2 regions of the Alicyclobacillus sp. TC genome follow, and region 1 is predicted to be linked to the other one. Evidence: riboswitches for the same ligand, from Rfam matches in the RefSeq annotation. Region 1 holds a riboswitch; the other holds the start of a gene.
The links. A riboswitch is a leader RNA that binds a small molecule or an ion and turns the genes downstream of it on or off. The one in region 1 is predicted to bind thiamine pyrophosphate.
Positions count from the first base shown of each region.

Region 2: it holds a riboswitch for thiamine pyrophosphate, as region 1 does, so the genes downstream of both, FY534_RS10820 (ECF transporter S component) here and thiC (phosphomethylpyrimidine synthase ThiC) in region 1, are expected to answer to the same signal.

Region 1 is NZ_CP044434.1:642,841-658,653, reverse strand. Features, by position in the region: gene FY534_RS03190 (hypothetical protein) at 1-462, opposite strand, end outside; gene FY534_RS03185 (hypothetical protein) at 459-872, opposite strand; gene FY534_RS03180 (RNA polymerase sigma factor) at 872-1,408, opposite strand; gene thiC (phosphomethylpyrimidine synthase ThiC) at 1,523-3,280, opposite strand; TPP riboswitch at 3,365-3,472, opposite strand; gene FY534_RS03170 (histidine kinase) at 4,094-6,352, opposite strand; gene kdpC (potassium-transporting ATPase subunit KdpC) at 6,431-6,958, opposite strand; gene kdpB (potassium-transporting ATPase subunit KdpB) at 6,982-9,042, opposite strand; gene kdpA (potassium-transporting ATPase subunit KdpA) at 9,068-10,780, opposite strand; gene kdpF (K(+)-transporting ATPase subunit F) at 10,813-10,890, opposite strand; gene FY534_RS03145 (ATP-binding protein) at 11,212-12,846, shown strand; gene FY534_RS03140 (response regulator) at 12,843-13,541, shown strand; gene FY534_RS03135 (hypothetical protein) at 14,066-14,257, opposite strand; partial or broken gene FY534_RS03130 (transposase) at 15,068-15,609, opposite strand; gene FY534_RS03125 (IS3 family transposase) at 15,659-15,813, opposite strand, start outside.
Region 2 is NZ_CP044434.1:2,175,519-2,191,331, forward strand. Features, by position in the region: gene FY534_RS10785 (peptidoglycan D,D-transpeptidase FtsI family protein) at 241-2,316, opposite strand; gene FY534_RS10790 (LysR family transcriptional regulator) at 2,545-3,420, shown strand; gene FY534_RS10795 (TetR/AcrR family transcriptional regulator) at 3,496-4,104, shown strand; gene tkt (transketolase) at 4,218-6,209, opposite strand; gene FY534_RS10805 (glycosyltransferase family 39 protein) at 6,485-7,678, shown strand; gene FY534_RS15060 (energy-coupling factor transporter transmembrane component T family protein) at 7,656-7,886, opposite strand; gene FY534_RS10815 (ATP-binding cassette domain-containing protein) at 7,883-10,033, opposite strand; gene FY534_RS10820 (ECF transporter S component) at 10,030-10,608, opposite strand; TPP riboswitch at 10,694-10,790, opposite strand; gene FY534_RS10825 (DODA-type extradiol aromatic ring-opening family dioxygenase) at 10,861-11,667, opposite strand; gene FY534_RS10830 (DMT family transporter) at 11,664-12,593, opposite strand; gene hisIE (bifunctional phosphoribosyl-AMP cyclohydrolase/phosphoribosyl-ATP diphosphatase HisIE) at 12,599-13,351, opposite strand; gene hisF (imidazole glycerol phosphate synthase subunit HisF) at 13,342-14,109, opposite strand; gene FY534_RS10845 (1-(5-phosphoribosyl)-5-[(5-phosphoribosylamino)methylideneamino]imidazole-4-carboxamide isomerase) at 14,103-14,873, opposite strand; gene hisH (imidazole glycerol phosphate synthase subunit HisH) at 14,860-15,432, opposite strand; gene hisB (imidazoleglycerol-phosphate dehydratase HisB) at 15,512-15,813, opposite strand, start outside.

The DNA.
Region 1 (15,813 bases):
TTGAAATACCCATGCAACTATTGTCGTTATAAGCAGCAAACCCATACTAAGCACAAGCATACCCATCCACAAAAGCAAAGCAAACATCCCGCCCAAAAGTACCCCGTTCCAAAACGGAGTGGACAGTGAAAGATGATATAACTGGTGAACATGCGCACCGTGATCGAGAAAAATTTGACCGCCTAAATCCACCAAGATATCTGCGCTTCCACTCGATGTCACGTGCACATTACCATTAATGACTGCCAAAATCTCATAGACATGGCCTGACAAATTGACGTTGTGTCCAAGAATAAGCGCATCATCTACAACTTGACCGCGCGCAATGCTTGTATTTTGTTGACGGAAGATGGTATATGCGCTGCGCACAGCGTAAACATTTCGCAAATGGAAAAAGGGTACCAGACAGACAAGGACTGCCACAGCGCCAATGGCCAACCCCATCCACCAACGTTTCTTCATAGTAGAACCTCGCTTTGTAGGCCTCGTAACAACTTTTTCAAACCATAAACTGACCCCAATAAACAGACGGCACACAAGAACGCAAACACACCCAGCCAACCATAACTCAATGGTATAGGCAAATGGCTTAACCCGTGAAAAATATCATATACAAGCGTTAACAAGGCCCTACATATCAGTCCGAAAGGTGACAACAACAAGGCTAGACAACAAACTGATCCCACGGAAATGATCAGTATGTAGATTATAGCCAATCGTTGAATCTGCTTTTGACGTCGAATATCCCAAATTTTTTGCATCACTTGCTCATGCAGATGAACAGGAGCAACCAGGGAAAGGAGATACTCCTGAACATCCACATCCACATCCACATCGTCCGTAAGTTTTTCGTCTTCTGAGGAATATTTCATTACAAAGTTCCCCTCTCTTCTTTTAAGATTTCACGCAGACGTGAGCGTGCATAATGCACGCGCGAACGAACCGTTCCAATGGGTATATCCAGCAAAACAGAAATCTCATCATATTCAAGTTCATGTACAGCACGTAAAATAGTTACGATTCGATGCTCTTCCGATAATTCACGCAAAGCCCGTTCTATATCCATACGAGTATCTATTGCTGGATGGGGATCGTGTGGCGTGGAAATTTTCTCAGAATCCAATTCAACACTGGGCCATTTTTGTTTGGCCTTCAAACAGTCAATTGCTGTACGAATTGCAATACGAATTAACCAAGTAGAGAAGGCTCGTTCGTCTTGCAATTTCTTTAGAGATTGAAAAGCTTTGATAAACGTTTCCTGGGTTACATCCTCCGCATCTACCCGGTTTTGCAAAATCCCATAAATTGTACTATAAACGTAATTCTGATAATTTTTCACAATACAACTGAACGCTTCATAGTCTCCCCGACGTGCTTTGCGAATGAGGTGAATATCTTCAAAATCCAAATAGACACCACCTCCATTCGCAACACATCGACTATTTCTCCAGAGACCCTGTGTCATCCTTGACAACCTTACAGACATGAACAATAAAGAAAAAGTTCATTGCAAAACATCAATTTAGGCCTGATAAATTTGACTTCCTGATTCACGAAATTCTTTTGCCTTTTCATCCATACCCGCACTTATGGCAGATTCTACACTTAATCCTTTAGCTTGCGCATATTCTCGTATGTCTTGCGTAATTCTCATGCTGCAAAATTTCGGTCCGCACATCGAACAAAAATGGGCAGTTTTAGCGGGTTCAGCAGGCAATGTTTCATCGTGATATGCGATTGCACGCTGTGGATCCAACGAAAGATGGAATTGATCACGCCAACGAAATTCAAAACGCGCTTTCGATAATGCATCATCCCGCTGTTGAGCATGCGGATGACCTTTTGCCAAGTCTGCCGCATGTGCAGCAATTTTATAAGCAATGACACCTTCCTTTACATCATCTTTATTAGGCAATCCCAAGTGTTCTTTGGGAGTTACATAACACAGCATAGCAGTTCCAAACCAACCAATCATGGCTGCTCCAATCGCCGATGTAATATGGTCATATCCAGGCGCGATATCCGTGGTTAGTGGACCGAGTGTATAAAAAGGTGCTTCATGACAAACTTCCATTTGCCGATCAACATTTTCCTTAATTTTGTGCATAGGGACGTGTCCTGGTCCCTCAATCATAACCTGGACATCGTGTTGCCAAGCTATTTTTGTCAATTCACCAAGTGTTTCAAGCTCGGCAAACTGAGCTTCATCATTCGCATCAGCAATAGAGCCTGGACGCAAACCATCTCCAAGCGAAAATGATACGTCATACGTCTTCATAATTTCGCAAATCTCTTCAAAATGCGTATATAGAAAGTTTTCTTGATGATGCGCCAAACACCAGGCAGCCATAATCGAACCGCCTCGAGAAACTATCCCTGTAACACGTTTGGCGGTCAGTGGTATATATCGCAGCAATACTCCGGCATGGATAGTAAAATAGTCCACACCCTGTTCGGCTTGCTCTATTAACGTATCTCGATAAATTTCCCACGTTAATGCTTCCGCTTCTCCTCCCACTTTTTCGAGAGCTTGGTATATTGGTACTGTCCCTATAGGTACAGGAGAATTACGAATAATCCACTCGCGAGTAGTATGGATATTTTTTCCTGTCGATAAATCCATGACTGTATCAGCACCCCAAAGTGTAGCCCATTTCATCTTATCTACTTCTGCCTCAATTGAAGAGGCTACAGCAGAATTCCCAATATTTGCATTGATTTTTGTGTAAAAGTTGCGACCAATAATCATTGGTTCACTCTCGGGGTGATTGATATTGGAAGGAATAATAGCGCGTCCGGAAGCAACTTCCTGACGAACAAACTCGGGATCTCTTCCTTCACGAATTGCGATAAACTCCATCTCGGGCGTCAATATTCCTTTTCTGGCATAATGCAACTGGGTTACATTGTGACCCTTTTTGGCTCGAAGAGGTTTACGAAGCAATCCAGGAAATATCTCTTGCTGAGAAGAGCCCGAAGATGCTTTTATACCATTATCAATAGGGAGAACTTGGCGCCCTTGATATTCCTCAACATCACCTCTTTCTAAAATCCATGGACGACGAATAGGAGCTAAGCCAGTTCGAATATCGGTATCACTATGAATATCGGTATAGGGTCCACTGGTATCATAAACTCGAATTGGCGAGTTTTCTTGATTTCCAAAACGTCCCGTAGAAGGAGATAACTGAATTTCTCTCATAGGTACTTGCAAATCTGACCGCGTTCCTTGGATATACACTTTTTTACTACAAGGAAAATAATCAATTTTTTCTGTCATCATAAACACTCTCCTTGGATATAAAATTTTGAATATGAAAAAAGACCGCCGGATAGTGTTTGCGGCGGTCTGCACAACCTAAAGGTATAAGTGCAATTGAATTCCTACGCTGGCATTATCCAGATCAGGTTGACGGTCGGTGTCCACAAACACCCTCTCAGCCCGGTTTGCCGAGCTCCCGTTTGCATGCATGAAATTGTAAACTCAACATACCACGGTTTGTGACATTCGACAATCTTTAAAATTGGTGAATGTTTAGAGGTTGGGTTTGAAGCTGCCCTCCTGATTCGATTTCAATCATGGAAGAAGTGGTAAAAATAAATTTTCCTTGACAAGGAGCCTATCTGCTTGTCAGCAACCGTTACAATGCGCCTTCTGAGGTAGTGGAGCATAGCTGAAAGCGCTGGTGTATGGTAGTCATGTTTCTTCGCACGGTAAAGCAAGAACTCGGAATGCTCGGTTGCCATTCACCAAACGAAAACCATATTCACGCTCTCATGACACTGTTATTCACGGCTGAAACGCTAGTTCGGTACATACCCTGGTAACAAAAAAAGCTGGAGAAGAAGATTGCACACGGCCAAGTGATCCGGAATCTAATCTGCATCCGTTGTCGTATCCGTCAAGCCGCTCGCCAAAATGAGCAAGACTCGATCGTAATCGTTCTTGACACAACCGCGGAATGTTTTGAAAGACTCATCTGCAAGTTTTGGCCAACTAAATTAGAATTGAGATGGTTTGAAGCTACCGATACCCACATATATGGTTAAAAGACGAAAGTTCCTTTTCTCAGGGATAGAATTTGAGCAAAAATTATTTTTTTTCTGGAGCACCTTGTGTATAGGAAACAATATGTAAATCAACGAATTCAGCGTGATCGAGAATGTCATCAATAGGACTTCTTTTCCACCTTGCTAATCCATATTCACGGCGAATGGGTTGCCCCATAACCAATTGAGATACCCCTAATGCTTTGGCAATTTCCACAATAGTTGTGCCTACCTTTTTAGGTAGAGAATGTCGAATCAAAAACGTCGCAGAAAATTGTTCTGCCAGAGATTGAATGTTTTGAAAGTCTGCTTGTTCTTTGTCACTCAAGGTTTCACTCGTTTGAACTACAAGTACATATAATTTAGCTTCCAGCCTATCAGCAACTCTCCAGCCTCGTCGTATTAATTTTTCTGAATGTGAACGATAATTAACACAAACCAAAATACTTTCCGATTCCATTGCCCTGATTTGATGTCGATCTTGCTTCGCATGTAATTTCTGATCTACATCATCTGCTACTTCTAGTAAAGCTAGTTCACGTAATGCAGCCAAATTAGTAGATTGAAAAAAATGTTGTATAGCCGATTCAATTTTATCTATATGATAAATTCTTCCTTCCATTAATCTTTGTTGCAACGTTTCTGGTGTCACATCAATGAGCTTAATCTCTGTAGCTAATTTCATAAACCAATCAGGAATTCGTTCGCGTACCTTGACACCTGTGATATGTTCAACGCTATCTTTTAGACTTTCTAAATGTTGAATATTAACTGCTGTCACTACATCAATGCCGTGTTCGAGTATATAAAGTATATCCTGATATCTTTTTTTATGAATACTTCCAGGAATGTTTGAATGAGCAAGTTCATCAATTAAAACAATTTCCGGTCTTCTTTTTAATATGGCTTGTACATCTAACTCCGGATATCCTCGCCCCTCATAGCGAATAATTTGCTGAGGAATCACTTCCAAATTGCCGATTTGTTGGCGTGTATCCTCACGACCATGTGTTTCAATTAGTCCTATAACGACATCTTTATTTTTAGCTTTCCAGTCATGAGCATCTTGAAGCATCCGATACGTCTTGCCGACTCCCGGAGCGGCTCCAATATAAATCGTTAGGTTCCCGTATAAATTTCGAGAACGTGCAATTCGGTTACTCGCTGAATAACGCGCCGCTACTTCGCCAGGCGTTAAATCCCGCCATCCAACAATTCTCAAGTCTGTATATCGTAATTTACGAAGCAAATAGCGAACAGGTTGATGCCATTGCCACTGAAGAAGACGTTGTCTTGAGGGAGCCGGTTGCCCCAAAACGATTTGCGTAACCTTGTATCGATCCGCCATTTTTAAAATTACTTCCCCTATGGGACGATCATTTTTGGATTCAACCAACCATTCTGCACCATTTTCTTCGGCTAATTGCCGTATTTTCTCCATTTCTTTTTTTTCTTTGTCAGAAAGTAAATCTTCCGCTGTATCCGCAATCGCCAAGACATAGAAATCCGCCTTTAAGCGAATAGCCATTCTTTGTCCTCTTTGAATCAACAAAATAGCTCTTTGATAATGGCTGACACAAACCATAATGACCTCACGCACGCCAACTGGTCCGGGTATTTTCTGTCGTGAATAGGATTTCTCCAACCGTTCTTCCACATCATCAGCAACAGTTCGAAGTGCAAGTTCACGTAATCCAGATAAATTTTCTTTCTTAAAAAAATGCTGAAGAGCTTGCTGAATTTGATCTTTAGGATAGATACTGCCGTCACGTAAACGCTGTCGCAACGTTTCCGGCGTGACATCTATTAATGACACCTCTTCAGCTCGACGCACAAATGATTCCGGTATCAGTTCTCGTACCTTTATGCCGGTAATTTGTTCTGCTTCCTTATGTATTCCCTCAATATGTTGAACATTGACTGCAGTCAGGACAGAAATTCCGTTATCCAACAAAAATTCAACATCCTGATAACGCTTAGAAAAAATTGAACCTGGCGCATTACTGTGCGCCAGTTCATCAATAATGACAAACTCAGGTCTGCGCCTTAAAATCGCTTGTAAATCTACTTCTTTGTAGATAGATTGCCCTACCTTTATCTGTAGTGGAGGAATCATTTCTAATCCATCCAATTGTCGATAGGTTTCCTCTCTTTGATGTGTCTCAATGAATCCAATGACTACGTCATTTCCTCTTTCAAGTAAGAATTTAGCTTCTCGCAACATGGTGTATGTTTTACCAACCCCTGGAGCGGCTCCAATAAACAATTTAAGCACGCCTTTGCGAGTAACATCTTTTTGCATCCTAACACCTCGTCTTTAACTATGGATTTTACTCTTTTGAGTTTTGTAATTTCTTTTCAATAGCTAAATTTAATTGCATCACATTGAGCATAGGCACCCCCAAATACCGAATGTTGGATGGATGGTGTCCTTTTTTATTAATTGTTCTAACCAGTTCTTCGAAAGGCCAGTAGTTTGAGCGATCCGGCTAATTTGTAGTTGCGCATCTCGTAACGTAATATCCGGATCCAGGCCCGATGCTGAAGATTCCACCATACTTGTGGGTATCTCTTGAATAGGTATATTGGGATTTTGTTTCTCTATTTTTTGGATATTTTGTTGAATTTCTTTAAGTAATGCTGGATTCGTTGGACCCAAATTAGAACCTCCAGAGCCATCTGCATTATATTGCACTGCTGAAGGGCGAGGTTGAAACAGTCCTGGTTGATTTACTGCTTGTGCAATAAGCATAGAACCTACTTTATGATGATGGAATGTGACTAAACTTCCATTAGCTTGCCATGGAAAAAACCATTGCCCAATACCTAATACTGCTAAGGGATAGAAAATTCCTAAAATCACAGCAAACACTATCGTGAAGCGAATAGAACGAATAATATTGACCATCCTGGCACCCCTTTCTCGTCTTTTTAGGAAAACCAACCCGTTGCTGTCAATATCACATCAATGAGCTTAATGCCCGCAAAAGGAACTATGACCCCTCCCACTCCAAAAATGAGTAGATTACGAATCAACATCTGGGTAGCACTCATTGGGCGATACTTAACACCACGCATTGCAATTGGAATCAAAGCTGGTATCACCAACGCATTAAAGATAAGCGCAGAAAGAATAGCGCTTCTTGGACTAGAAAGGTGCATAATATTCAAAACTTGTAGTGAGGGAATCATCGTTACAAACATGGCAGGTATGATGGCAAAATATTTCGCTACATCATTAGCAATGGAGAAAGTGGTCAAAGCTCCACGCGTTATCAATAACTGTTTACCAATCGAAACTACTTCTATCAGCTTGGTCGGATCAGAGTCGAGATCGACCATATTTCCTGCCTCTTTAGCAGCTGCCGTACCAGTATTCATAGCTAGGCCCACATCCGCCTGAGCCAAGGCGGGCGCATCATTCGTACCATCTCCAGACATAGCCACCAATTTTCCCTGTTCTTGTTCTCGCTGGATTAACTGCATCTTATCCTCAGGCTTAGCTTCTGCTATAAAATCATCTACTCCAGCTTCTTTAGCAATGGTTGCGGCTGTCAACGGATTATCTCCCGTACACATAACTGTTTTAATCCCCATTTTGCGCAGCTCAGCAAATCGTTCGCGCATTCCCGGCTTAACAATATCTTTCAGATAAATCAAACCGTAAATTTCTTTATTCACCATGACTGCCAAAGGCGTACCGCCATCTTTGGCAATCAGTTCAGTGTAGTGATCCAAGTCTTCCGGGATTTCCCCGCCCTGTTCTTGAACATATCGTTTGATGGCATCTACTGCCCCTTTACGGATAATGAAGCCATTCTTAAGATTTAATCCGCTCATTCGTGTGTCCGCACTAAATTCAACATTCTCCGCATCAACATAATCCTCGCGACGCAATTGAATATCCATAGTTTGACCAAGCTCAACCACAGAACGACCTTCGGGCGTTTCATCAAACAAAGAAGATAGGACTGCTTGCTCGGCTAATTCCTTTTCTTCATGACCACCAACAGGAATAAACTCTGAAGCCAATCGATTACCTATTGTAATTGTTCCGGTTTTATCCAAAATCAACGTATTGACATCTCCGGCAGCTTCCACCGCTTTACCAGATTTGGCAATAACGTTAAAGCGAATCACGCGATCCATTCCAGCAATGCCAATAGCCGAGAGCAAAGCTCCTATGGTTGTGGGAATTAGGCAAACCAACAGAGCAATGAGCGTGGCAATGTTTAAGCTTTTCCCCAAATAATCAGCTACAGGGGGCAGACAAACAATAACAATGAGAAAAATGAGTGTTAACCCTGCCAACAACACAGATAACGCTAACTCGTTGGGAGTTTTTTGACGAGTTGCTCCTTCCACGAGTCCAATCATCTTATCCAAAAACGATTCTCCAGGATTGACAGTTATACGTATCAAAAACTCATCCGACAATAATTTAGTTCCACCTGTGACAGAACTAAAATCTCCACCAGCGCCACGTATCACTGGAGCAGACTCACCTGTAATGGCGGACTCATCAACACTCCCAATACCTTCCAAAACTTCACCATCGGCAGGGATAATCTCATTCGCTACAACTTTGACAATATCACCCTTTTTTAAACTACTGGCAGGGACTTGAGCAAATGTGCCATCTGGCTGCTGCAGGCGGGCTATAAGCTCTGTTTTGGTTTTACGCAGTGTCTCCGCTTGCGCCTTCCCTCTTCCTTCAGCAATTGCTTCCGCAAAATTACCGAATAGAATTGTAAAAAACAAAATTATTGTGACTGCCAAATTATATCCACGAGCTGATGCCACATGTCCCAAAGAAACTTTGGAAGAAAAGGCCCAAGGGTCTATAGTCAGCCAAAACGTAATCAACATGCCGATCTCGACTACAAACATGACAGGATTGCGAAATAATATTTTCGGATGGAATTTTTTGAAGGACTCCAGAAATGAACTTTTTAAAATTTCTGCTGAAAGCGTACCCTTTGTCACTGACATTCTATAACCCTCCTTCTGCTCATTTTTAGTGGACGATATGAGAAACCGTATGCATCATCTGTAACTGTTCGCCAATGGGTCCAATGGCTAAGAAGGGGAAAAATGTCAAAGCTCCAACAATTACAAATACTGCCACAAAGACACCTCCGAATGAAAAAGTGTCTGTTCTCAACGTACCTTCCGAAGCAGGGATAATAGGTTTAAGAATCATTGACCCAGCAATAGCAAACATCGCCAAAATGGATATATAACGTCCAAGCAACATGACGACTCCAAGCACCAGATTATAGAATTCCGTATTTCCGTTTAGCCCTGCAAAAGCCGATCCATTATTGGCTGCTGCCGAAGTGAATGCGTATAAGACTTCTGTAAATCCATGCAATCCTGGATTTAAAATAGACGCTCTGCCAACTTGGGTAGCTATAGCAATCGCTGTTGGAACAAGTATGACAAAGGGATGAACCAACATAGCGACTGTAGCCAATTTGACTTCCCGAGCTTCAATTTTCTTTCCAAAAATTTCTGGGGTTCGACCCACCATCAGTCCAGAAAGAAATACTGTAATGATTAAAAACATCAAAATATTTAAAAGACCTACTCCTTTACCGCCAAAAATGACGTTAAACATCATGAATAATAGAGGTACAAGTCCGCTGATGGGCATTAAACTGTCATGCATAGCGTTTACGGCACCCGTAGTATACGCGGTGGTTGCAGCTGTAAATAGACTGGTCAAAGGAATACCAAAGCGAACTTCTTTACCCTCCATATTGGGACCATGAATGCCAAACGCTTGATGAACTAAAGGATTACCAGCCGCTTCATTCCCATAAATAATAAAAGTACCTAACATCAGAATGGCTGTTAAAAAAACATAAAGGACTATAGCCTGCTTACGGTTTTTGAGAAATAGGCCAAGCGTCCATATCAAACCTGTTGCAGTAACTCCCATTGCCAAAATTTCCAGAACACACGTTAATGCTGTTGGATCTTCAAATGGATGAGCGGAATTGGCATTAAAAAAACCTCCTCCATTGGTCCCTAGCTGTTTAATGGCTTCCAAACTCGCCACGGGTCCTCTAGCAATTACCTGAACATCTCCCGATAATGTGTGTACAATAGCGGCCCCTTGTAAAGTTTCCGGAACGCCGAGAGCGACTAAAACGCAGGCCAGTAGAAAAGACATCGGTAGGAGCAACCGGGTATGAGCGCGAATAATATCCACCCAAAAATTACCTAAATTATCCGTTTTACTGCGAACGATTGCCCGAACAAATGCTATTGCCGCTACTAAGCCTGTAGCTGCTGAAGTGAACTGTAAAAAAGTAATACCTAGCATTTGTCCTAGGTAGGACATGGACGTCTCACCAGCATAATTTTGCCAGTTTGTATTGGTGATAAAACTGGCTGCTGTATTAAAAGCGAGAGCAGGAGACATTCCTGGAATTTTGTCTGGATTAAGAGGTAATCGACCTTGTAAGCGAAAAATAAGATAGGCAAACAACAGCATGACAAAATTCACCAACATTAAGGCACGGAGATATGCTTTCCAATCCATTGACACAGATGAATCAACGCCAATCAATCGATATAAGAACCGTTCCACTGGCATAAAAAGACGATCCATTCGACTGTGTTGTAAGGAAAAAATAGTATAGATATATCGACCTAACGGTATTCCAAATAAAAACATCAAAATCAGCACCAGTAAAATTTGTAGTATTCCTTCTACAGTCATTCCGTTCACCTCCTAAAGCCCTCTTTAACCTTTCAAAATTTTTCCGGGTGAAAAATAACGTATGTTAAATACCCCATAAGCAAAATGGCTAACGATAGCAGAAACCACATATTCGCAACTCCTTTGCTCTATGTCCTGTCAAACCAACGATAAACCAAAATAAAAAACGCAAAAATGGCACAAAACAATAAAATGGAAATTAAATCCCCCATTTCCGACCACCCTTCTAAAGCGTTTTTGCATCATTCCACTTTTTCACTCAATCTGTCGTTCGATTACAGACCTGAGTTTACGTGGCTTCTTCATCAATTTGGATGATAAATTTAGCTGTTAGACATAAAAAAAACGTAAAAATCGACTCTTTAAGATTCATTAGAGATATAACTAGAGAGGAAATTGTGGAACGATAAAAATTCGAGAGGGAAAGACGAATGAAAAGTTTCTCTCCTAAGTGGCAGATTTTAGACTCTACTCATAAAGGCAATCGAAAAAGTTATATAGCATTTATCAAAAAAATCCCGATCATCCGTTATCTAATCAGCAATAAAAATCGCTTGACAGCCTATACAGTTACGATTGGAATGAACGGGGTACTCACTTTACTTTTGTTTATCATCGGATTTACGTACGATCGCGTTAACATTGCCATGCTTTACCTTTTACCCGTTCTTATAGCATCGGTAACCTACGGACTGGGTCCTGGCATTCTGTCAGCATGCTTAGGCCTACTACTGTTTGATTTCTTTTTTATCCCTCCAATTTTCAGTTATTCCGTAAGTGATTTACGCTTTCTAGTATCTTTTGCAGTTTTTTTAACTGTTGCCATACTCACGGCTAGTTTAGCTTCACAGATGCGCAGACGTGCTGAAGAGGCCAAAAGACGAGAGGCAATCGCCAATACTTTATACTCATTAAGTCGTCAATTGGCAGCGAACAGTCAAATCGAGGCTATCATCAACCTCATTCTACAGTTTGTAGAAAATGCTTTTGATACTCAGGCCATGATTGCTTTATCTCAAGAAAAAGAGTTCAAATATTATTTTTCTACGACACATGACCAACAGGTCATGGCCAAAACCGACCAGTATATTCTAAAATGGGTATTTCGTCATGGACAAACAGCTGGTCTCGGGTCAAAAACTTACCAATCTGCTGCACTTTTATACATACCCCTTAAAGCGGATGAAAATAATTATGGTGTACTCTGTATCGGTGAACCGGGAAATTATACCATTTCAACTCATCGCGATCACATTGAGATTTTACACGCCATTGCTGGATTGGCCGCCATCTCTCTTGCACGTATTCACTATGAAGAGCAAGCCCAATTAGCTCATTTAGCTGCAGAGTCGGAACGTCTGCGGACAGCGCTTATCAACTCTATTTCACATGAGTTAAAAACCCCTCTGACCACCATTATTGGTGCATCAGGCGGCTTAATCGACTCATTTGACAAGCTGTCTATTGAAGATAGTTTGGAGCTGATATCTACTATTCGTGAAGGCGCCATGCGCATGAATCGTCTGGTCTCTAACTTAATCGGCATGATGAGAATTGAAAGCGGTATGATGCAGCTTAAACGAAGAGAAACGGATATTTTAGATATATTGGGAGTTGCCTTAGCGGATTTGAAAGAAATTCTTCAAACTCATCCCGTCCATATCTCAACAGTTGGCGATATTCCCGAAATGTATCTTGACGAATTGTTATTGGAACAAGTATTAGTCAACATTATCAGCAATGCTGCAAAGTATTCTGAACAAGATTCGCCTATTGATATTTCGATTCAAAAGGATGTTCAACATTTACATATAGAAGTGCGCGATTATGGTATAGGCATACCTGATGATGAAAAGCACTTGATTTTTAATAAATTTTATCGGGCTAGTAATACAACACATATTTCGGGAACAGGCCTAGGATTAGCAATCTGTCATTCTGTGATTGAAGCCCACGGTGGAAAGATTCGTGCTGAAAATGCATTTCCTCGTGGAACGCGTATAATAGTGCAACTGCCCATTCAATCTGTTCATTCCCAAAAAATTCGCAAGGATGATAAAAATTGAACCAGACTGGTGCTAAAATTTTAATCATTGATGATGAACCTGCTATCCAAAAACTATTGCGACTCACGTTAAAAGCCCACGGCTATCAAATTATAGAAGCTTCTAGTGGTGAAAAGGGCATGATGAATGCAGGCATGAATCGCCCAGATCTTATTATCCTTGATTTAGGGTTACCAGATATGTCAGGGCTTGAAGTATTAAAAAATCTACGTGAATGGACGCAGGTTCCGATTATTGTATTAACTGTTCAGGAAGATGAAAGAGATAAGGTAACTGCCCTCGATCTGGGTGCAGATGATTACATGGTTAAACCTTTCGGCATGAATGAGTTACTTGCTCGAATCCGTGTTGCTCTGCGCCATGCAAGTCAAACAGTCGATGAACCTGTAATTGAGTTGAAAGGGATTCGCATTGACTTTGTGCAAAGAAAAGTGGAACTGCATGGAAAAACTATAAAACTTACACCCATTGAGTACGATTTACTTAAAATTTTAATGCAAAATGCCGGTAAAGTAGTGACCCACAAGCAACTTTTAACACAAATATGGGGAAATGTTGACTACAATAATTCAACCCATTACTTACGAGTTTATATCGGTCATTTGCGAAAAAAAATAGAGACCGATTCTACTCAGCCTCTCTACATTGTCACAGAACCAGGAATTGGTTATCGTTTTGTAGCAGAACAAGACTAGTGTACAAGTTAATTTCTCTAGACAAAGCTCCCGTTGAAAATCAATTTCTACTTTTTGGAGTCCATATTTATCATCACTAGCATGAGTTATTTGCCACTTTTGAGATTATAACGAAGTTAAGAATCTCTCTATGTTCTTTCGTTTTCTCACCCATTCTCGCTCATTCGCAGTTTTTCATGTTTGACATGACGGACAGATGACACAGATGGAGCGGGAAGAGTCGTTGGATTTGCCATGTGGGTGTGCGAAAACAAGGGGTAAGCCCATGATTCCCAAATATGGTTTACCATTGGATGTCTACATACACCTTTGCGGCTTACCCTCTCATGTCTCTCAGGGTCTCTTCTGATCCCTTGTCGTTCCATCGTTCTGCCTGTCAAAGGGTGGATGCCGTATTCTGCTGACCGCTAATGCATTAAAGCTCGCAAACCATCTCTCTATATTAATGTATTAGCGGATTCAAGTCCTCCGAAGACATTCGCTCCTGTCGCCACACCCAAGAACCAATCGAATTATTGTTAGGGTCAATCCTTTTCAAACCCATAGTCCCGCTCAACTTTAGTCACTCTGGTTTTGTATCTTAAATACCATTGAGACTTCCCCGGTCTTTGGGCGATCAAATGCAGTTTATTCTCTTTCCAGTTTTGAATAGAATCATCAGATGTGAAAATCACTGCGAAATAAGGTGGTTTTGGTATTTGAGCGATTTCACTCACGATGACAACCTCATAAGAGCTTTTAGTGTTAGGCTGAAATATTTGACACAACGAATCGAGAATGTAAGAATAGGGAAATTCCAGGTGGGCTAAATGGAAAACAAATACAATAAAGAATTCAAACTTAATGCAGTTCGATTTGCTATGGAGAGTGATAAGCCGGCGAGCCAGGTAGTCCGGGAACTAGGTATGTTGTAAATGACTTTGTTTGGCTGAATGGCCAAGTATAAGGATGATCCTGCTTCCCCGTTCGTTGGCAACGGAAAACTCAACTCTGAGGCGAAGACCATGCGGGACCTGGAGCGGGCCTAGGAACTCCAGCGGCCGACAGGATCCTTATTGCAACATTCGGACGGTGAGAGCCCCCATACTCCTCTCATGACTACCGAGACAAGCTGCAATATTATGAGATGGTTGGTAGTATGAGTCGAAAAACAATTGCTAGGACAACGCATTCATCGAGTCCTTTCACAGTATCACCAAGTGTGAGCTCATACACATTAAGTTATACGCAACACGAAACGAGACATCTTTGAATATATAGAACTTTGGTATAATCGAAGAAGGATTAATTCCTCCAACGGCTACTTCACACCAGTATAATTTCAGGCTGCAAATTACTACTAGAAGGAAAGTAGCTAAGAGGCAGCTATGCTACCCACTAATAAATGGATGAATTTTGACACTTCAACCATTTGAGGTGTCTACTCTATCCTAAAATAAACGAGTACTAAGTCCCGAGAAGCGTATACAGAACTAGCCTCATCAGAGATGAGGATGTCTTTGGATAGTAATTCCATTTCAGTGTGATTAGGCGACTGGATGTACCATGACCTCGAGACCGAGTGTCTCTAGCTTACGGATGGCTTGTCTGACGACTGCATCTTTCTTACGAGTTTCATAATAGGTCGGCCCCAATTCAATGTAGGGTTGACGTCGCTTTAACATGTAATACACCATACTTAAGATGCTATGTGCCACCGCAATAGTCGCTCGGCTACTTCCTCTACGGGAAGTAATTCTATGGTGCTGGGCTGAGAGATACGTTTGTTTCGTTCTTGCTGCACGGGCCGCTTCCACTAGGGCTGTCCGAAGCTTTTGATTTCCCTTACGAGTTTTCCCTGACTTCCGTTTTCCTGCACTTTCGTTATTTCCTGGAGCCGCCCATGAACACAGATGAGCGGCGGATGAAATTGATTCATGTCTGTCCCGATTTCCGCAAGGATTTGCTCTGCTGTTCGTCGACCGACACCAGGGATGGTATCTATTAACTCCAAGTCTTCCTCAAAAGGGGTCATTCGCCTTTGAACCTCTTCATCGAGTCGGGTAATCTCTTCATCGAGATAATCGATCGGATTGACACCCGTAAGTTGGACATAGCTCTCTTTTTCTAGCGTTTTCTTAGACTTTCACATTTTCTTTCGGTTTTAATCCGGTATCACAATGCTTTTTGTGAAACTCGACCGGCGATAAGTAGTGCAGGCTGGAATGCATCCTTCTTTCATTGTAATATTCCATGAATGAAACTACTTCCCGATATGCCTGTGTATAACTCT
Region 2 (15,813 bases), 1.3 Mb from region 1:
GTATTCATCGAAATTCGCAAATATTTCAAAATTCACAGATATTGAATGCGAACGCGATTTCAGCCTTTTTTCTCGATTCTCTAAGGAATCGTTTCTTAACATTATATTAGAAATTTTCAATTAATTCAATCTTCTTTTGCTCAAAAGTTACCCATTTCTTCATAGGCAGCCTCTTATAGAATAGAAAGTCGCAGAAACCTGCTCATATGCAGGCTTCTGCAGCCTTCCTAATAAGACAGATTAGGGCATAACACCCTTTTCTGGTTGTTGAGCAGCAAAAGTTGAGCTCCAATTGGCCGGAAATTGGGGATTAATCCATTGACTTTTAGGGAAAAACTCGTGATGCAATTGAAAATACGCATTAAATAAACGATGAGCTATATGTGAAGCAGTGGTTGTACTCGCTCCACCACCTGGCACCATGACAGCAATAGCAATTTGTGGATGGTTATAAGGCGCAAAAGCAATGGTCACGGAGTCGTCCACATTGCGCCCGTTTTCAGAGATCTGAGCAGTTCCTGTCTTACCAGCAGCGTGATATGGAGATCCAGCAAATCCACCCTGGTAAAGTAATCCCATAGGATTATTGGCCATCAAATACATACCTTGCAACGCAGCCTGCATATACGTTGGATTAATGTTAAGCCGTGCCTCCACTTTAGGCTTAAAAGTGTATATCGGTTTACTGCCAGGACTGCCAGGCGCTTCGTCCGCTGGATAAATGGCTTGAAGAACATGCGGCTGAAGTTTTACTCCGCGATCGGCCAAAGTCATCACATATTGGGCCATTTCGATAGGCGTAAATTCTTGTGACTGGCCTATGGCTGCAAACGCTAAATCAGGTACTGCCCCCCAGTTATCATAATAGCCTTTCTTCTTTAAAGAAGCTTCTGCTTGCTTTAAGTCATAAGGAACTTCCAGATAGTTCTGCTGCGTGTCTTCTTCCCAGAACATACCAGGTACTTCTCCCGGCAAATCAATGCCGGTCATGGCGCCAAGACCAAACCGATATTCCCAGCCAAACAGTGTATTCAGGGCTTTGACAAAACGAGTTTTTACCCACTGATTGTAGGATTCTCCATTGGGGTAACCGGTATTGTTATTCCATCCCCCCAGCCATAATCCAAGCTGGTAGAAAAACGTGTCATCGGAAAGTTCAATAGCCTGCGTCACATTAACCGGTCCAAATCCAGGAAGATACCAGTTGTGAAAAATGCGGTTACCAATTTGCAAGAAACCGTGATCGTACACTATCGTATTCGGTGTAATTGTTCCCGACTGCATACCTGCAATCGCGTTTGCCGGTTTGACAGTAGAGCCAGGATATTCAGGGCTTTGAATCACATTGTTAATCAACGCATCAGATTTTTCTAAGTAAGTAGCGTGTTTTAAATAATTACCATTCAAAAACCAATTGGGGTTGTAATAAGGATAACTAACCATAGCTTCCACCCCGCCTGTTTTGACATTCAAAACAACAGCGGAAGCTTCTGAAATCTCATATTTAAGTGGTGAATTTTGAATATAATTGGCCACAATTTCTTGGGCCAACGCCTGATAGGTAGAATCAATTGTTAACTGCAAATTGTCTCCCGACTGTGCTGGTGGCTGCATGCCAATTGACTTTATAGGCACACCTGCACTGTTGACCAGGTCTTCCTCTTCTCCTACATGTCCCTGCAGATAGGACTCATACTGCGCTTCCACGCCCGTTTCACCAACAATTTGTGAATCAAGATACCCCAGTTTGTTATAGTAAGATTCAGAACTGGAGGTAATCGGTCCGACATATCCAAGGATATGCGCTGCCAAATCGCCATAAGGATAATAGCGAATTGGATCGACCTCAACACGCACTCCCGGCAGTTCGCTTCGATGCTCATAAATGTAAGATACAGCAGCTTCAGAAAGATTTCGTTTAATGAGCACTTGAGTAGCAAGCGGGCTCGTTTTCATGGCCGTCAATACTGCTTTCGGACTTTCACCCAACCAAGGCGCCAACTTGTCTGCCATATTCTGAAGATTTTCTGAAACATTGGGCAAGCGAGTTAGATAGGCATCATATACTGGCTTGTCCTCAGCGAGCACAGTTCCGTTACTGCTATATATAAATCCGCGAGGTGGTAAAACCGGGTAAGAAACCACCTGAACATTCGTTGATTCTCCGCGAAACTGCGAACCTTCCTTGACTTGCACATAGCCTAGGCGCAATAAAAGTCCCGCCAGAGCAAGAGTGGTTATACCGGATACGACCCACAGGCGATTAGCAGGATTGTGTCTTTTCACGCGTTTGCCTCGATTCTTTCGTTTCAGCATGACAATCCTCCCTGTGTAAATATCAGTTTTCTCGTATCTATCAGCCATTTTCATCGTCAACAATTGACAGTCATCGACACGAAAAAACCCACATTCTCTAGTTTACTCTGAAATTGCGAAAAGAGGATGGAGAAATCTTGGCAGCATGACGAAATTCTCATCAATATCTAATTGTTCCTTTCAAGCAGCACATGATAGAATGCAGAAAAAGGTCAGTTGGGTGATGATGTGGATACACGTGATGTAGAGCTTTTTTTGGCTATAGCAAGGCTAAAATCGATTTCCAAAACGGCCGATAGCCTATTTATGTCACAATCCACCGTCACTACACGTTTGCAGCGACTGGAACGAGACTTGGGCTATGCTTTGTTCGATCGCGTTCCGACAGGAGTTGAATTAACTGTTGCAGGACGACAGTTTTTACCCCTCGCTGAGCGTATGCAACGGCTGGTCACTGAAATGAGCAAGCCCGAAAGTTCACCTTTACCTATTTTGCGCATCATGTCTGGCCGCGCTTTTGTCTCTACTGACGTGCCTAGTTGCCTTGCCACCTTTCACCAACAAAGTCGGATTCGCCTGCAAGTACAAATGGGACTTTACGATGAAATGGTGGAAGCCTTGACCACTGGACGCGTGGATTTTTGTTTTTTAGGTGAGCCGATTTATCATCCACGTGTGCGTCTTGTAGAGTTTGTTCCAGATAAAATTGATTTGGTAGTTTCGAAAAACCATCCTTTTACACATCATTTTCCTGGTCCTCAGGCACTGGTCAATGAACCTTTCGTCGCATTCAGCCGGGAAACAGCGCCTTTTCGCAAGCGTGTTATGGAACTCCTTGCCAAATCACATGTCTATCCCAAAGTGAGTATGGAACTCGACAGTCTTGACGCTATTAAAGCCATGGTTGGACTCGGTGTTGGATATTCTCTGTTACCAAGAAGAACTCTTGCAGATGCGGTCCACAAGGGCTGTTTAGCTATTGATGTGGGACTGGAGGATTGGGTGCGGCCGACATTACTGGCTTATCCAGAAGAAATAGCCGAACATCCTATCACCCATCAGTTTTTAAAAGTCGTGCGTGATCATTATGCATCACTGACATAAAACATTCTCTACATACCGCGCGGGGGTAAATTACGTAACTATCATTTCAGCGCAGTTGAAAAAGGAGCTTCTGAAATGCGTCAATCCATGACTAAAGAGCAACGTCATCAACACATTCTGAATACTGCCAAATGGCTCTTTCAAGAATATGGCTATGACGATATTACGATTGCCGATGTCATCAAAGAAAGTAACATTGCACGCGGCACCTTCTACCTGCATTTCAATTCACTCGAAGATTTGCTCACCGCTTTATTTGACGAGATGGTGGAGCAGACCTGGACTCGAATTTCCCCCATTCTTGACAATCTTGAAAACTCTTTTGAAGAGGCAACTGAAGCGACAGTCAGAACCGTTCTGCGCATGTTTGACCATGATAAAGCCATGGCGTCAGTTTATTATTCGGGTGGCGGCCGAGCGTTTATGGAAAGAAAGCAGGAAGCTATGTATGGTTCTCTCGGTGACAAACTGCTAGAGGCTCTCAATCGTCGCCACGAGGGACGTTTTCAAAGCAAGGAAGATCGCTGGACGATTCTCATGCTTATCTCATTGGTGGGAGACATGGCTTATTATGCAGCAATGCATATTGAGGAGTCCGATAAAACAACATTTGAAAACCGTATTATTCGTTTTGTCATGGCAGGATTGCAAGCTCATTTACAATCATCGGAAACTCTTTCCTGAAATTACTGAAAACAATCATGATTGTTTGAAGAGAACAAGCGATTTCTGTCCTTCGAGCATTGAACAAATGGGGCGTCCACAAGGACTGCCCCATTCTGCATAGAAATTGACGTTTAACGATTTAAAATGGCTTTTGCTTTTGCGATGACGTTTTCCACGGTAAATCCATATTCTCGCATCACAACTTCTCCAGGGCCAGAAGCACCAAATCGTTGTATGGTCAACGTATCACCATCCAACCCCACATACTTGCCCCATGACATGGGGTGAGCCATTTCCACGGCAAGCCGCTTACGCAATCCACCGGGCAGGACGCTCTCTCGATACGCCGCATCCATTGATTCAAACAATTCAAAAGATGTGACGTTAATCACACGCACCGCGATTCCTTCAGCAGCCAAACGCTTGGCAGCTTCGAGTACAAGGTGCACCTCAGAACCAGTAGCCATGATGGCTAATTGTTGACCATCCCCATGTTGATACAAGACATAAGCACCCTTGGCAAACTCCGTTCGATGTTTTTGGATTTCAGGTAAAACCGGGAGTTTTTGTCTGGACAAGGCTAGCACAATCGGTGCCTCCCGATGCGTCAATGCATATTCCACCGCATAACCTGTTTCCTGAGCATCTGCCGGACGAAAAACCACTAATCCTGGGATAGCGCGCAGAGAAGCCAATTGTTCAATCGGTTCGTGCGTCGGTCCATCTTCACCAACAGCAATACTATCGTGTGTAAACACATATAGTGCTGGTTGTTTCATCAGTGCAGCCAAGCGAATGGATGGACGCAAGTAATCGCAAAAGACCAGGAAGGTCCCAACATAAGGGAATATACCTTGATGCAAACACAGTCCGTTGATCATGGCTCCCATGGCATGCTCACGTACTCCATAAAAAACATTCTGACCGGCATAATTTTCTGGTCCAAAATGATCTTTTCCAGCAATTAAAGTTTTGTTGGATTCTGATAAATCGGCAGAACCGCCAAGCATTGTTGGAACGTGAGGAGCAATGGCATTGATGACTTTTGCAAAAGCATCGCGTGTCGCTACTTCACCTTCAAACTGCGGCATGACTTGCGGAAAATCAACACGAACTTTCCCAGAGCGGGCTGTATCTAGTTCTTGAGCCAGCTCAGGATATTTCTTTTGGAACTCCACGTAGACAGCGTTCCAAGCTGCTTCCCGAGATGCACAGGCTTTTTTGAGTTCTGCAAACAATTCTCGAACTTCGGAGGGAACATGAAACGGATCGTCATGACCCCACTGATAAAATGCTTTTGCTTTAGCTGCTTCCTCTTTACCCAACGGGGAACCATGAGCTTTGGATGTCCCTTGCTTGGTAGGCGCGCCATATCCAATGATGGTCTTGACTTGAATGAGTGTAGGGGCGTTAGCGTGGCGAGCTTCTTTGATAGCCTCCTCAATTTCTTCCAAATCGTTACCATCTTTCACATGCAAAACGTTCCAGCCGTAAGACTGATAACGCGCTTTTACATCTTCCGTAAACGACCAAGAAGTAGGCCCATCAAGAGAAATATCGTTAGAATCATAAAGAACAATGAGTTTGTTCAATTTGAGATGACCTGCTAGTGAAGACGCTTCACCCGAGATACCTTCCATTAAATCGCCGTCGCCGACAATCACATAAGTGTAATGATCAACCACTTGCGCATCAGGACGATTGTATTTAGCAGCCAAAAATCTTTCCGCAACAGCCATACCCACAGCTGTCGCAATTCCTTGTCCAAGCGGTCCAGTTGTAGTGTCCACTCCCGGCGTGTGTCCGTATTCTGGATGTCCTGGTGTACGTGAGCCGTATTGTCGAAAAGATTTCAAATCGTCTATGGTCACATCGTAACCAAAGAGATGGAGCAGGCTGTAGAGTAACATAGAACCATGACCAGCCGACAGCACAAATCGATCACGATTAAACCAATGGGGATTTTCAGGATTGTGTTGCAAAAAACGGGACCATAATACATAGGCCATAGGTGCAGCACCCATGGGCAATCCTGGGTGGCCTGAATTCGCCTTTTCAATGGCGTCAATAGAAAGTGTACGAATCGTTTGAACAGCTAACAAATCTTTTTCTGTGTACGGCATTTCTCCACTCCTCTGCAACAAAAGATGGGCAACGGAAAATATGAGTGCAACGTGGACAAAACGCGCTGCTTCTCCGCATATGATAACATTTACAAAGTAAAATTTGGACAACAAGGCTTACGAACTGTAGAGGTGAATCCGTCATTTTACAGGAAAAAAACAACAAACCCCAAAAACGTTTCTGGCCGATAACCTATCTTACCCGTTTTCAACATTCTAATCTCTTCTGGGTCGTCCTCATCAACATTTTGCTAAGAGGAGCCTTTCTTTTATACATGCAACCGCCACAACGCGCTGATTTTGAGTGGTATTTTATCCATGCTAGAGAAATGGCGCTTGGACAAGGTTACCATTGGCGCGGACAGGCAACCGCATACTGGCCGATTGGCTGGCCATTTATCCTGTCCATCATTTATCGTCTGACCGGTCCGGTAATGATTTCTGGGTTGATTTTTAATACGCTCCTGAGTATTGGAATGGTCATCTTGATTTACAAATTCATTGAACACTTTACCCATCATGCTCGGCTAGCTACAATTGGTGCCCTGTTTTACACTCTCTTGCCAAGTCAAATAGAATGGAACGCTGTCAACGGATCGGAAGAATCGTTTACTTTTTTACTTGTGATTGTACTCTTTGCCTTAACCTTGCTTTCAAACAAAAAAGAACACCGTTGGTGGCCGTTTGCGCTTGTAGGTTTACTACTTGGTCTAGATATTGATATACGTCCCATCCCGCTGTTGTTTCCTATCTTTTATTTATTCTCTGAACGTTGGTTAGGACAAATTGCATGGCGAATAGCTTTTCAACGAACGGTTTTATTCGTCCTGGGCATGGTCGTCGGCATCTTTCCAGTGACGCTGCGCAATTGGCTGGCCATGCATCATTTTGTCCTGGTATCGACAAATGGAGGAGTCAATCTTTGGCAAGGAATTATGACAAATTCAGGATACTATTGGTCATACAATCCCAACATCAATCCATTACTTGCGGCTGGTAAAAACGAAGTTCTAGAAAATGCAATTGGCGAAAAAGTAGCGTTTCAATACTACTGGACTCATCCCTGGCAGACCTTCCTGAATGGCTGGGCAAAAATTTATCATCTATACAATAATGACGTAAACGCTGTTCGTTATACATTCATCAATGCTGGAGCCCAACCATGGTTGGTCACAACCATGCGTAACGTGGATACAATTGCCTATTGGATTTTTATGCTCTTTGTACTACTCGGCCTGATGTATTTGGCCATCCAAGCAGAAAAACGCCCACTGCTTCGACAATGGGCCATTATTCTCTGCTTTTTAGTTTACTATACTCTTGTTTTTTTCTTTTTCCCTGCTTGGGATCGTTTCCGTTATCCATTGATGCCTTTATACGCTCTCTTTACGCCCATGGGTTGTGTAGCGTTCCCGTGGATCTGGAATAGGACCATTCGCCACAGGTTTAAGGGTGAGCAAAAATCATAAGCAAAGCGAACACTGAAACAGGAAAAGCGAGAGCAATAAAAATATCCAAAGTTCCATAGGACACATCACGGTAAAAGCTGCGTTCCTTAGCGGACGCAGCCGCATCACCCTGCAAACCACGAGCTTCCATAGCCATGGCTACACGCTCGCTCATGCGTACAGCCTGAGCCAATAGCGGCAACGCAAAAATACCGATGCGCCATATCATCCGTTTAGGGATAATCCTCGCACGCGACGTGCATCTTGAATTTTGTTCCACTCAGTGTGCAGCAACGGCAGTATGCGAAAACCTGCCAGAAAACCATAGGCGAACTTAGGCGGCAAGCGAAAATGTCGCGTCAGTCCAATGGTCAATTCTGTTAAATCCACGGCATCCACATAGAGCAGGCCAAGCGCCAACGTGCCAATCATTCGTGTGGCGAGCACGATACCATTGAGAAGTCCGGCTATACTTGGATGCCACCAAAGAATCGTCACGCTGGCACTTCCAGACGGTACTGCTGAATTCAATGTCAAAGAGACAAGGGAAAGAAAATAAATAAGGACAAATGGCGCAAGAATTTTTAATACACGCCAAGGAGATTGATGTCCCAAGGTCATGAGCAAAACCATAGGAAAGAGTAACATCGCCAAACCTTGTTGCCAGTTGTTTGCAAATACCATCAAGACCGCTGCCACCAGAATACCAATGAATAGCCAGACTGGGTGAATTTTACGAAACCAGGACAAACGAGCATGATTCTTAGGAACACTCTTCGGTTCCCAAGCATTCCAAATATCTTTCATGCTCAATTCCGTTCGTTGCAACTCTGCCGCAATCAATTCCTGTTCCGATAAAAGATGAGCTTTTGCTCGAATCGCTTGATGATTTTTTAAATCCTGCGGCAAACCATCCCAAATCAACCGACCATTGACCACCACCCAAACGCGCGTAGCATAACGATAGACGAGTGACAAGTCATGGCTAACCATGATCAGAGTTTTACCGCGAATGTGCAACGACTCCAAACGTTCCATAAGAAAACGGGTTGTCGCAGCATCCTGACCAAACGTTGGCTCGTCAAGCAAATACGCCTCATGTTCCTTACGTAACATAGAAGCAACAGACAAACGGCGTTTCTGGCCTTGGGAAAGCATATAAGGCGATTGTTCAGCTAAACCTGCCAGGCCAAAATCACTGAGCCAGGACTGGACATCATCAGGAATGTCACCTGACAGACGTTGATTGGCTATCTCTTCTCCCACTCGTTCATAAACAAACTGATGCTCTGGATTTTGAAAACTCACAGAAATTCGTTGATACAATTCTTCTGCCGACCAATCCTTGAGTGGACGTCCAGCATACGACAACTCTCCAGACTCAGCCGGAACCAATCCCGCGAGCGCTTCAAGTAATGTCGATTTGCCCGATCCGTTTGGACCCACAATGGCTATCCATTCGCCTTGCCGTATTTCTGCATTAACCTGCTTCAACACTTCACGCTTTCCACGCTTTACGTCCAACCCACTCAAAGTCCATAGCGGATTGCCCAAAGACAAACTGGACGCATCATTAGCGCGCCGCACCGCAGTTTGGACAAGCTCATGACTTTCTGCTACTCCTTCTGCCAGCATCCATGCCCATTCTTCAGCAACCACTTCTCCAGCAGGACCTTGGCGATGAATGCTACCATCTCGATTGAACAAGACCACCCTATCCACATAGGGCAGAAGAGGTTGAAAATGATGCTCAATTATCAGCAAGCTAGTCCCTTGTTCGCGCAATTTTTGAATGGTCGCCAATACCTGTGCACTAGCTAACGGATCGAGATTAGCTGTAGGTTCATCCAGGACACAAAGTTGAGGACGAAGTGTCAAAGCGGAAGCAATCGCCAATTTCTGCTTCATTCCGCCCGAAAACTCATGATGATGATCGTTTGGAGCAACGGGCAACAAAACATTGGCCAAAGCTTCTTTCATTCGTTCACGCATCTTGGCGCGGGGAATTTGCCGATTCTCCATGCCAAACGCCAATTCGTCATCCACTTGCAGCATGCAAAACTGTGTATCCGCATCTTGAAAAACATAGCCAATATTCCCCGGCTTGCGCAAAGAATCGCTAGAAAAGACTTCTCCTTTGACTTCTGCCTCAAGAATCCCGGGTATCAGACCAGCAAGTACCATAGCTAATGTGCTTTTTCCCGATCCGCTTGGGCCAAGCAGCAATACAGATTCACCTGGATGCAGGACAAAATCAATATGGCGCAAAATCCATGGCCCATGCTCCTCATAGCGCAAACAGAGATCCTTTACAAAGAGAAGCGGACTTGCCATCTCTTCGAGGGTACGAGGACTCTGCTTCAGTTGGCTACTCACTGTGAAATCCCCTTAGCTCGCTGAGCAATCGCGTAATTGCGAAGAAGCCCTGTACGCGCAAGAGCATCATCAATCCATTTCGGCACAAATCCAGCAAAAAATACTCCTGAAATACAGTTGATGAGAACGGCAAGAATAAAATCCAAATGAGTGAGATGATTACCGCCATACTGATAGTAATATTGCACAGCGTACCCCACACCGGCCAGCGCACCTGAGAGTGATAAGACGCCGAGATTGTAGCGACGATAAGCAAAGAACAGATAGGCCAATTCGCCGCCAAGACCTTGCAATAAGCCAGAAAGAACGCCACTAATTCCATAAGGACCAGCGAGCGCCCATTCAACGACGGCAGCAAGCACTTCTGCCAAAAGCGCAGCCCCTGGTTTACGAATGATATAAGGTACCAAGCCGACAGCAATAAACCAGACACCGTTTAAAATATTTTGACCAGGCGGCCAGACAATATTGCCGATTTGCAGAATGTTGTACAAGAAATCGAAAATACGGAAAATCAGACCACTGACAACCGCGAGAATGGCTAACAAGACAATGTCTCGCAACTTCCAACTCATAAACATTCCCCCAAATTATGATTGTTTTGCGAGAGTTGACATAAAAAAACACCTCTCCCGCTAATGGCGTGAAAAGAGGTGACTCTCCCCGAACTTGGCACTTCCTCTCGCTGGCATTATCCAGATCGAGTCTAAAGGGTTGACATAGGTCTCTCAGCCAAAGGGCACCCCTAGCGCCTCTTTTCTTTATGCTGTTTGCAAGCAGTGTAGCAAATCCGCGTCTGAGTAACAAGAGACTCGTTCACAAACCGCTTAAGCGAGTCCTGCTACTAACATTCCGAAATAGGTAGGACACTCATATTCGCATTCTGTAATTTTACGATCCGCTTTGGACACAGCACCAGCTAACATTAAAATTTGTGGGATTCCGTCGGGTTTAGCAGCTTCAACAAATGAAGAATCCCAATCCGCCATTTCTTCCCATTCACCACGCATAAGTACATCCCGAACTTTTTGATCCAACTCCACGGCTTCTTTGGCAAAACCATAAGGTCCGCCCTCATGGTGCGTATGCGCCCAGTCACAGGAGGCAATCAAGCCAACACGTTTTTTCTGACGCACTGTCCACTCTGCCAATAGCTCTCCACAGCGAATATATGACGCTTTATCCAAATTTCGCGCTGGGGTGATAATAACAACAGGAACATCAGGCATAAACCAGAGCGGAACCATACTTCCCCAATCAAGCGGTAAAACAGAGAGCGGTCCTGCTGCCGTGGCAAACTGAACACCCAAAAGTGGTAAACCTGCAGCCTCAGCAGCCTCTACGTAACCCACTGCAAAAGACTGCGCTACAGGACATTCCATGCTGGCTTCTTCTCCGTCGTATTCCGCTAACCCGCGTACCCAAGTGCTGGTTGTTACTGTAGTGTAACGGGTCGTGCGCAGTCCATGCGGTGTCAAAACCACCAATAAATCAGGTTTAGCAGCTGTCATACGTTTCCCTTGCTTTTCCAAAGCACTCCTTAAACGCTGAATTCCCGGACGTTTGGCTGTGTCGAGCGAAGGAATCAGTTCAAATCCGTGAGGCGAAATAAGCGTGTGAACAAATGGATTCAATCCGACCGTTCTCCTCTCTGTTGTCTACCTAGAAATAGGCTAAATAGAATAACGACACTTCCGACATAAAAGGATGCTTCCGGTTGAATGTGAAGCAACCAAACGGAGAGCAACACCCCAAAAACGGGTTGCAAATAGAGAAACAACGCTGCAAAAGAGGCGTGAAAAACACGCAAAATAAGATTCCAGAGCACATAAGCGCCAGTCGTACAAAAGAGTGTCAAATAGGCTGCTGCATATATGTCTTTGGAAATCCATTCGTGCGGCAGCGGATGATGGAGCAAAAGCCAGATAGGTAAACTGCCAAGGGCACCAAATAACAATGATGCTGAAGCAGCTGGCATAGAAGGTACAGAATCGGTCAATTTTTTTGACAACGCATTGTACACAGCATAGCACAGAACGGCAGCCAACATAAACAAGTCGCCAAGCCAATAGCCTGGATTGTCTGGACGAGGAAACCCTGCAATCGCATAAGCACCTATCAGCGCTAAAAACAAAGCAAAAATCCGCCGCCATGTTAGCCGCTCTCGCAAAACCATCGCAGCAATGAAGGTTGTAAAAAGAGGTTCCATCGCTATAGAAATGGCAGCTACAGCTGGAGTCGATTGATACAGACCTTCTGTCTCGAAAAAAACTGGCAAGGAAAAACCGACTACACCCAAGAAGGCACTGAGTGCTAACACACGAGGATGGAAAAGGCGACGCGCTGATCGCAAAAAAAGCCAAGGCGACAAAAGCAGTCCGCCTACCGATAGGCGCATCAGTGTCAAAAAAACGGGAGGAAAACTATGTACGGCAAACGCAGTGGCCGGAAAACTCGCAGCCCAAATAAGATTGACAAAAAGGACGGAAAACAAACCAAATGCCTCGCGCGATGGCGAGGCAGGCACTTCTCCAGGAGGTGGTACAACTTCTGACTGCATCTGCGCTATCTGCTCCTCAACACTGCCATTACATCCGCCGGAGAAACCCCAGAAGCACTCCAAAGAACCAGCAGGTGATAAAGTAGGTCAGCGCTTTCAGCCGCTACTTCTTCCCGCTGTCTGACAGCATCTGACGATTTGGCTGCCAGAGCAACTTCGACAGCTTCTTCTCCAACTTTTTTGGCAATTTTGTCCATGCCCTGCGTGAAGAGATAGGTGGTATAACTTCCTGCAGGCATTTCCGATTGTCGACTGATGACAGTATCCCACAAATCAGCCAGCAGTGTAAAGTCAGTTCCATTATCTAACACTTTTCTCGCAGAATCGTCTGTCTGTTTTTCTATTGACCTTTCTATACTCACTTCCCCACTCAGTTTATCCGCCTGTTCAGCCATACTGTCCGATACCAAGGTTCGATAAAAACAACTACGCTCACCTGTGTGGCATGCAGGTCCAACAGCTTCTACCCAATAAATGAGGCTGTCCGCGTCACAATCGACCCAGATAGAAAGCACATTCAGCGTGTTTCCAGAAGTTGCGCCTTTGCGCCAATATTCTTGACGAGATCGGCTGAAAAACCAGGCTTGACCTGTCGCCAACGTACGTTTGAGAGCTTCGCGATTCGCATAAGCCATCATCAATACCTCACGCGTCTTAGCCTCTTGGACGATGACCGGCACCAATCCTGTTGTTGCATCGTAACGGACGCGAGCCAGTGCTACAGACTGCATGGCAGATTCGCCTGTTGCTAAATCCATCGAATAGCCACTCCTCTCTGGCGGCAATACGACTTGACTTCACGAATAGAAGTTTCAGAAAAATGGAAAATTGTAGCAGCTAGTGCCGCGGCTGCTTCTGTTTGAGTAAAGACATCGTAAAAATCTTCTACACAACCAGCCCCACCTGAAGCTATTACGGGCACAGAAACTGCTTCTGCAACCGCCCGCGTCAATGTAATATCAAAACCACTTTTAGTTCCATCTTGCACAAACGAGGTGAGGAGTATTTCACCCGCCCCAAGGCTGACAGCACGGCGTGCCCAATGGACAACTTCAAGCCCTGTCGACTGTTTTCCGCCTTTTATCATCACTTCATAGTCGCCTGTCAGAGAATTTTTTTTAGCATCAATGGCCACAACCACACACTGCTCGCCAAAACGGCGGGCTGCTTCCTGTATGAGCTCTGGAGAACGCACGGCCCCCGTATTCATGGACACTTTATCCGCTCCAGCCATCAGCAAATCACGCACATCTTGAATACGATTGACACCCCCGCCTACGGTGAGCGGAATCTGAATACGAGAGGCCACTTCCTCTACCACTCGCAAGACGGCCAGTCTGCCTTCCAAAGAAGCCGAAATATCCAAAAGTACCAGTTCATCGGCTCCTTCTTCAGAATAACGCTCTGCTAACGCTACTGGGTCTCCTGCATCGCGACGATTTTCTAAAAAACCTACGTGTTTCACCACACGTCCCGCATCCACATCAAAACAGGGGACAATTCGTTTGGTCAGCACGACACATCCCCCTTTTCACTTTGCCACCAAGCTGCTACTTGAGAAAGTTCTATCTGACCACTATAAAGCGCCTTTCCTACTATGACCCCAGCTAATCCGGATTTTTGCACTGCTTGCACATGGTCAAGATGGGCTACACCGCCTGAAGCTATCACGGATAAACCGGTCGCTTCAGCAATTTCCCGAGCGATTTGTAAATTGGGTCCTTGGCCGGTTCCGTCCTTACGCACATCCGTCACCACAGCAGTCCTTACCCCAGCCTGTCGTGCCCAAACAGCGACTTCTATCAGCGGTTGATTGGTTTGCTCTTCCCAACCCTGAACGGCAAGTTTTCCATCTCGTCCATCCAGTCCCACAACTACAGCTTCTGCGCCAAAACGTTCGACCGCCGTTTGCAGAAAACCCTCTTCACGAGCAGCTGTGCCCACTACACAGCGACTTGCTCCCACTTCCAGCCAAGCGGCAAGATCAGCCAAGGAACGGACGCCGCCACCTACTTGGACTTTTGCATTGCAGGTAGACGCAAGCCGACAAATGTCCCGTATAATCTCAAGATTCACCGAAGTTTGCGCAATGTGCTTCGGAGAACGAGCCGCATCGAGATCGACCACATGCAAATAACGGCAGCCAGACTGCAGATAAGTTTCGGCTGTAGCCAACGGATGGGTACTGACTTCCGCTGCACTTCCATATTCTCCCTGATAGAGCCGAACACAGCGGCCACCCAGAAAGTCGAGCGCAGGGTAAATCCTAAACTCTGACATTCGGACGTACCCCCTGTTCGGACAGTTCCACAAAGTTTTCTAGTAACTTGGCCCCCACGCGACCACTCTTTTCCGGGTGAAACTGCATTCCAAAGAGTTGTCCGCGTCCAACAATTGCAGGCACTTGTACATCTGCATAATGGGTAGCAGCAAAGACAATTTCCTCTTCAAGAGGTACTGCATAGTAAGAATGAACAAAATAGACAAAATCACCAGGGTCGATCCCGTTTAAAAGCGGATGCTTGCGTAGGACGTCCAGTGTATTCCACCCCATATGCGGCACCCGATCGACAGAAGGAAATCGAACGATTTTGCCCGGCAATAGTCCCAATCCTATGGCACCTTGATGCTCTTCTGAAGTACTGAATAAGAGTTGCATGCCCAGACAAATACCGAGAATCGGAAATCCAGAGGCAGCTAGTTTTTTTAGCGGCGACAACAACTGACGGGACCGTAACTGGAACATGGCGTCACCAAAAGCACCAACACCTGGCAAAACTAAGGCTTTGACTTGTGAGGAGGGATCAAAGTTCATCTGCCAATCGTGGAGATTCGCCAAAACTACAGTCTCAGCCCCGCCCTGGCGAGACCAGCACGTACACTCGACAAATTCCCAATACCTAAATCCAATACCGCAATCATTCGAGCACCCCTTTAGAGCTAAGCAAGCGTTGATGATGTTCGAGTGTCACAGCTTCTCGCAAGGCCGCAGCAAATGATTTAAAGAGAGCTTCTACCATATGATGATGATTGGATCCATAGAGAACCGCCATATGCAGCGCCATACGCGCTTCATTGGCGACTGACTTAAAAAATTCTTCAACCAATTCGGTAGAAAATTGACCGATTTTATCTTGACGAAATTCTGCTTGCCAAACAAAGGCGCTACGCCCAGAAAAATCGAGTACCGTGCGAGCCAACGCTTCATCCATAGGTGTAT